DNA from 2 places in the Arthrobacter sp. TE12232 genome. Region 1 is predicted to be linked to the other one. Evidence: predicted binding sites of a transcription regulator. Region 1 holds the regulator's gene; the other holds the start of a gene.

Region 1 (3,402 bases):
CCGCCTCCCACCTGGAACTCGCCATCGACGGCGTCCCCAGCGGGTTGATGCCCAACGGCCTGAACACCGAGCAGCTGGACTGCATCGACCAGTTGCGCGACGCCTGCCGCGCCGCGCTCTCCGATTCCAAGGGGGACAGCTCCACGACGGCCGACGGCGGTCGCCAGCTCGCCCGGTCCCGCCTCATGGTCATCCTGGAACTCTGCGAACGCCTCCTGGCCGCGCGGGAAAACCGCGAAGTCGTGTGGTTCTCCCGCAATAGCAGCTTCGACCCGGCGCAGGGCTACTCCCAGCCGGACGAGACCGCGCCGGCCTTGATCAATGTGGCTCCGTTGAGCGTCGCGGGGCGGTTGCGTGAAGGACTGTTCGCGGACCACACCGTCATCCTGACATCCGCCACGCTCGCCATCGGGGCGGCGTTCGAGCCGGCCGCCGGAGGCCTCGGCCTGGTCGGCAGCGGCGCCCCGAGCTGGACCGGCGTCGACGTCGGGTCCCCGTTCGACTATCCGAAGCAGGGCATCCTCTATGTCGCCCAGCACCTGCCCAAGCCCGGCCGCGGCACGTCCCCGGAGGCCCTGGACGAACTCGAGAAACTGATCCGTGCCTCCGGCGGGGGCGCCCTGTGCTTGTTTTCCTCCCGGCGGGCGGCGGAGGAGGCCGCCGAGGCGATGCGGCCACGGCTGGGCCTCAGCATCCTGTGTCAGGGGGAGTCGAGCATGACGGCGCTCGTGCGGCAGTTTGCCGACGAGCCGGACACATGTTTGTTCGGCACGATGTCCCTGTGGCAGGGTGTCGACGTTCCCGGGGTGTCCTGCCGCCTGGTGGTCATTGACAGGATTCCGTTCCCGCGGCCGGACGACCCGCTCATGACAGCACGTTCCCGTGCGGTGGCGCAGGCCGGCGGCAACGGCTTCATGTCCGTCTCGGCCACGCACGCCGCAATCCGCCTGGCGCAGGGCGCCGGCCGGCTGATCCGCTCGACCTCGGACAAGGGTGTGGTGGCGGTGCTGGATTCGAGGCTGTCCACGGAGCGCTACGGCGGGTTCCTCCGCGCCGCGCTTCCGCCGTTCTGGCCCACCACGGATCCTTCGATCGCCGTGGCCGCCTTGAAGCGCCTGGCGAAGGACTCCGGAAAGGACTAAAAGCAGGGGCCGGAGCCGCGGCTCCGGCCCCTGGAAGCCGTCCCGGGGATGGCTACCCCGGGAGGCCTGCCACGGGGTGGCTAGAGGGAGCGGAGCACCGAGACGACCTTGCCCATGATCACGGCGTGGTCGCCGAGGATGGGCTCGTACTGGGTGTTTTGCGGCAGCAGCCAGGTGTGACCGTCGCGCTGGCGGAACGTCTTGACCGTTGCTTCATCATCGAGCAGCGCGGCTACGATGTCGCCGTTCACGGCGTCACCCTGGCGGCGGACAACCACCCAGTCGCCGTCGCAGATGGCGGCATCGATCATCGAGTCGCCGGCCACCTTGAGCATAAAGAGTTCGCCGTGGCCCACCAGCTGGCGCGGCAGGGGCATGACGTCCTCCACCACCTGGTCGGCGAGGATCGGTCCGCCGGCCGCGATGCGTCCGACGAACGGCACCATTGCCGTGTCGGTGGCGCTGGCGAGTTCCGTCACGGAGAGGCCACCTACGGCCCGGAGGCCGCTGGACTTCTCGACGCCCGAAATGGCCCTCGTACCCTCGTCCAGGGTCAGCGGCATGAGCACTTCCATGGCCCTTGGACGCTTTGGGTCGCGACGCAGGTACCCGAGCTTTTCCAGTTGGGACAGCTGATGGGTCACGCTCGACAGGCTGGCGAGTCCGACGGTGTCGCCGATTTCGCGCATGGACGGCGGGTAGCCGTTGTCACTGACGGAGCGCTGGATCGTTTCCAGGATTTTCTTCTGCCGGACGGTCAGGCTCTTGGGGGCCCGTGCAGGCTGGGCGCTCCGTGAACTGGCCCGGCCGCCGGTGGCTTGTGCTGCCATGTTCGCCAACGCCTTTCCGTTCCACCCGGCCGCCGTGGCTGCTGTCACCGGGAACTTCCGGCCTGAAATGTCAGACCCTCCTGATCAACTACCGATGAACGAGTTCACAAGCTGTTGTTCTTTCCCTCAAAAGTAGGCCAGCGGCAGAGCTTTTTCAAACATTTGTTCTAGCGAGTCTCGACATCGTTCGTTACTAAGTGCTAAAACAGAACTAGCAAAGTTCGAATATGTGTTCTATTCAAGGATTTGTGAGTCGAGTGCATTTTTCGGTTCTATGTTCGAAGGTTCGGCCGGTTGGCGGCGAGTATGTGGAGAACGCCGGCGGCACCGTATGGTCCAGGAGGGCTCAGTTCATGTCAGCAGCAAGCGCGTTTCACAGCACTTTTGATCACAGCATCACGGACCGCGGGGTCACCCGGCGGCCGAAGCAGGCGCCGCTGCGGCTCACCCGGCGCGGACGGTTCGTCTTCTTCGGGATCCCGCTGATCCTGCTGGCAGCGCTCATCTTGTCGTTCAGCGGATTCCTCAACGCTCCGGCCAAGGCGGCGGATTCCGCGGACCAGCTCAATGTGACGCCCACTGTTTCCGTGACGGTCCAGCCGGGGGAGTCCCTCTGGGCCATTGCGGGGACCGTCGCGCCGGAACGCGATCCCCGGGACGTCGTGGCCGATATCGTGCAACTGAACAACCTTGACGCTGCGCGTGTAATGCCGGGCCAGCAGCTGTTCGTTCCGTCCAAGTAGGTACCGCCGGCGCCCGTCCCGGGCGTCACAGTTTCAGCGCCCGTCCCGCTTCCACTTAAACTGGTCACGTGACTGACCAGCTTGAGCGCCTCAACCGACTGCCCCTCCGAACCAATCTGCGCGGCCTGCGACCGTATGGCGCACCCCAGCTGGACGTCCCCATTCTGCTCAACGTCAACGAGAACACGCATGGTGTCCCGGCCGACGTCCGCGCCGCTATCACTGAGGCTGTCAGCGCCGCCGCAGCCGGGCTTAACCGGTATCCGGACCGGGAGTTCACCGAATTGCGGGAAGCCCTGGCCGAGTACCTTGGCCACGGTCTGGGCGCGGAGAACATCTGGGCCGCGAACGGCTCCAACGAAGTTCTTCAGCAAATCCTCCAGGCCTTTGGCGGCCCCGGCCGGACGGCCCTCGGTTTCCCTCCCACATACTCGATGTACCCGCTGCTGGCCGCCGGCACGGACACGGAGTACATCGTCGGCGCCCGCACGGCGGACTACGGGCTCAGCGCGGAATCGGCTGCCCGCCAGGTCCGGGAACTGGAGCCTAACATTGTCTTCCTGTGCTCCCCGAACAACCCCACCGGTACCGGACTGGGTCTTGATGTCGTCGAGGCCGTCTATGACGCCGGCCAGGCCAGCCAGACCATCGTGATCGTCGACGAGGCGTACCACGAGTTTGCCCACG
Region 2 (3,402 bases), 120 kb from region 1:
GTGAGAGGGCGCCCTTCTCGTTGAGGACGTCCCGCAGGGTGTGGCCCTTGATGTACTCCATGACGAGGTAGGCAAGGGGGCCGTCTTCGCCCTGGTCCAGGACGCCCACCACGTGGGGATGGGAGAGCCGGGCTGCGGCTTTGGCTTCGCGTCCCAGCCGATCCAGGAACTGCGGATCGTCGGCCAGGTGGGGATGGAGCACCTTCAGGGCGACATCGCGCTCGAGGCGCTGGTCCGTGGCGAGGTACACGGTGGACATCCCGCCGCGGGCAAGCTTGGATTGAACCCGGTAGCGATTGTCCACCAGGTTCCCGACGAGAGCGTCCGACACGTATTCCTGCACCATACAATCCTAGTCGGTGGACAGAAACGGGCCCGGACCAACATGCGATCCGGGCCCGTAGCGAAGAGGTCCGCCGTGCGGGAGCCTGTATTTAGCGGAACCCTGTATTTAGCTGAACAGCGTCCGGTTGGCGTTGATGGCGGCGACATAGGCCTTGGTGTCCTCGTACATGCCGTTCTGGCTGACCGAGTACTGGCCCTGGTAGTAACCGGCGATCGCATTGTCCAGATCAGAGCTGGTGCGCACCAGCTGACGGATGATCGCAACGCCTGCCGTGGCGTTGTCGTACGGATCCAGCAGGTTCAGCTTGCGGCCCACCAGCTCCGAGGCCCACTCGCCCGAGGACGGGATGACCTGCATGGTGCCGATCGCGTTGGCCGGGGACACTGCGCGCTGGTTGAAGCCTGATTCCTGGTACGCAAAGGCGAGGGCCAGGCTGGCGTCGACGCCCATACGCCGTGCCGTGTCCGCCACGATCGACTTCATCTGTTCGCGGGTGGGGACGGGGGAAGCGTTGAGCAGCGCCTTGTTCTGGTTGGCCGAGCTGACCACCGCAGCCGGGTAGGTGAACCCGAGGAACGTGCTGGGCACGAGCGGCGTCGTTGCGGCAGGCTGGGTCGCGGCAGGCGTCGTCGAGGCCGGGGAGAGGGTGGACGCGCCCGGGATGACAAGCTTCTGGCCCGGGTAGATAATGCTCGACATCGTCAGCCGGTTGGCGGACAGGACGTCGGAGAGCCGGACGCCGTTGCGAGCCGCGATGCCGGAGAGGGTGTCGCCGGACTTGATGGTGTAGGAACCGGAGCTGGCCGGCGCCGTTGCGGGCTTCGACGGGGCTGCCGGGGCCGGTGCCGCGGGAGCGGACGGCGCCTGCGTGCTGGAACCGCCGCCAACCTTGACCTTCTGGCCGGGATAGATGACGGAGCCCATACCGAGCCCGTTCCACTTGAAGACCTCGGACAGCCCAACGCCGTGGCGGGCGGCGATGGCGCTCAGGGTGTCGCCGGACTTCACGACGTAGACGCTGGCCTGGGCCGACGTCACTGAGGCGGAAGCGGCCGGCTTTGAAGCGGTCGGTGTGGCTGCCGTGGACCCCGTGAGCTTGATCTTCTGCCCGGGGTAAATGATGGTGTTGGCCTGCAGATTGTTCAGCTTGAGCACGGCGTAGGTGTCCAGGCCGTAGCGGCCGGCAACGGCGCTGATGGTGTCGCCGCGGGCGATCGTGTACTGGGCGGGAACCGCCGACTGCGCCGGCCGCAGGGCGCTGGGCAGCGTGACCGGCACGGAAGCGGCGGGAATCACTGCCGCCTTGAGGGACGTGGCCACCTCAGCTTTCGCCTGTGCACGCATGGCGGCCGCGAGGGTTGCCGGGACCGCACGCGCACGGGGTTCGGCAGCCGCAGGCTGGGCGATCGCCAGGGAGGAAAGCACGACGGCGGGAAGCGCCGCCGTCGTCGCCGCGATCAGCGGCAGGCTGGGCCTCGGGTGGTGCTGTGGCGCACGTGAGGTTGTCATTGGAAAGATCCTCTTCTCAGCGGCAACGCTGCGGTCAGGCCGGTACAACTGGTGTTACCAGTGTGACAAAAGTTATTTCTGTTACAAATGTGATCTATGTGAATGTCTCATGAATTGGCAATTAGCACAAGAACTGTTTGATATTCCGCAAAGCGATTTTCGCCGTGTCGGCACGTCGGCCTCCGCACGCAGTTGCGTCGGACACCCAGGGGAGCCCCTTGTCAGTCCCTTATACGGATCCTGTTGGTGCTGCGGGAGCGCCCGGGCAGTCCGGCGGAGTTCCGGAGAGTCCCGGAGAGTCCCGGCGGGACTTCGGGTGGAGCGGAGCAGCATTCCCGGCGTGGCCGGTTGGCTATGACGGGCTGGCATTTACCCGGACCCCGACTAGGCGGCGGGGCCCCCGCCGTGGCAATCTTTATCCGTGAGTAATGTAGAAAGCCTCGTGGGCGAATGGCTGCCCCTGCCCGATGTCGCACAGCTTCTGAACGTATCTATTACCAAGGTCCATGCACTTCTGGACGAGCGTGCGCTGGCGGCCGTGAGAATCGGCGACCGGCGCATCCGGTCCGTACCGGCGGCTTTCATCCAGGACGGCCACGCAGTGGAGAGCCTGAAGGGCACCATCGTTGTCCTCTCGGACGCCGGATACTCGGACGAGGAACTGATCAGCTGGCTCTTCACTCCGGACGAATCCCTGCGGGGCCGGCCGATCGATGCCCTCCGTGAAGGCCGCAAGACAGAAATCCGCCGCCGGGCACAGTCCCTGGCCTGGTAGGAGCACCCTGGCAGTCATGAACTGATCGCACCGGCAGCCTCAACGAGGTCCGGTCGTCTTCATCACTGCCAGTCCTGTTTAACACGCATCTAATACGTCTTAACACGTATCGAACACGTGGCGTTTTGGCAGTTGCGGGCCGTGTACAGCGCATGTCGCTGTGCACGGCCCGTTTCGCGTCTTCCCGGCCCGGGGTCCGGGGCCGGGCCCGGGTCAGGCGGCGCGGCTGACCGTGGCTTCCGCCAGTTTGCGGAGCGCGGTCTTGGGCAGCTCCTCCAGCGGCAGGAGATCCAGGGCGGCAAAGGCCGCCTTCCCGAACTCCTCAATGAGTACTTCCGTGGCCTGGAGCGCCCCGCAGTCCACGATGATCCGCCGGATCTCCGCAATGTCGGCATCGCTGAGCTCGGGGTTGCCGAGCTTGGCATCGATGAACTCCGATTCGGCCGGCGAGGCCTGGTCCAGGGCGAACGCGACCAGGACCGTGCGCTTGCCCTCGCGCAGATCGTCACCGGCAGGTTTGCCGGTGGTGACAGGGTCGCCGAAGACGCCAAGGACGTCGTCGCGCAACTGGAACGCTTCGCCGAGCGGCAGGGCAAAAGCTGAATAGCCGCGCAGCAGCTCGTCGCCGGCACCGGCAAGGGCGCCCCCCAGCGCGAGCGGGTGCTCCGTGGAGTACTTGGCCGACTTGAACCGAATGATGGACTGGGCCCGGCTGACCGCACCGGCGCGGTCCCGCCGCGGCCCGGCGACCTCTTCGAGGATGTCCAGATAC

Evidence for each region. The regulator LexA, encoded in region 1, represses DNA repair genes until DNA is damaged. The targets are predictions, from matches to a motif close to TCGAACANNTGTTCGA.
Region 2: a site for LexA is predicted at 1,981-1,996, ahead of ACVWZ7_RS03755 (LysM peptidoglycan-binding domain-containing protein). Genes of this name have one in related genera too.

The regions. Positions count from the first base shown of each region.
Region 1 is NZ_JBSSFK010000001.1:964,090-967,491, reverse strand. Features, by position in the region: gene ACVWZ7_RS04285 (ATP-dependent DNA helicase) at 1-1,142, shown strand, start outside; gene lexA (transcriptional repressor LexA) at 1,223-1,972, opposite strand; gene ACVWZ7_RS04275 (LysM peptidoglycan-binding domain-containing protein) at 2,326-2,715, shown strand; gene ACVWZ7_RS04270 (histidinol-phosphate transaminase) at 2,784-3,402, shown strand, end outside.
Region 2 is NZ_JBSSFK010000001.1:842,744-846,145, reverse strand. Features, by position in the region: gene ACVWZ7_RS03760 (protein kinase domain-containing protein) at 1-346, opposite strand, end outside; gene ACVWZ7_RS03755 (LysM peptidoglycan-binding domain-containing protein) at 452-1,855, opposite strand; gene ACVWZ7_RS03750 (Rv2175c family DNA-binding protein) at 2,277-2,630, shown strand; gene ACVWZ7_RS03745 (polyprenyl synthetase family protein) at 2,844-3,402, opposite strand, start outside.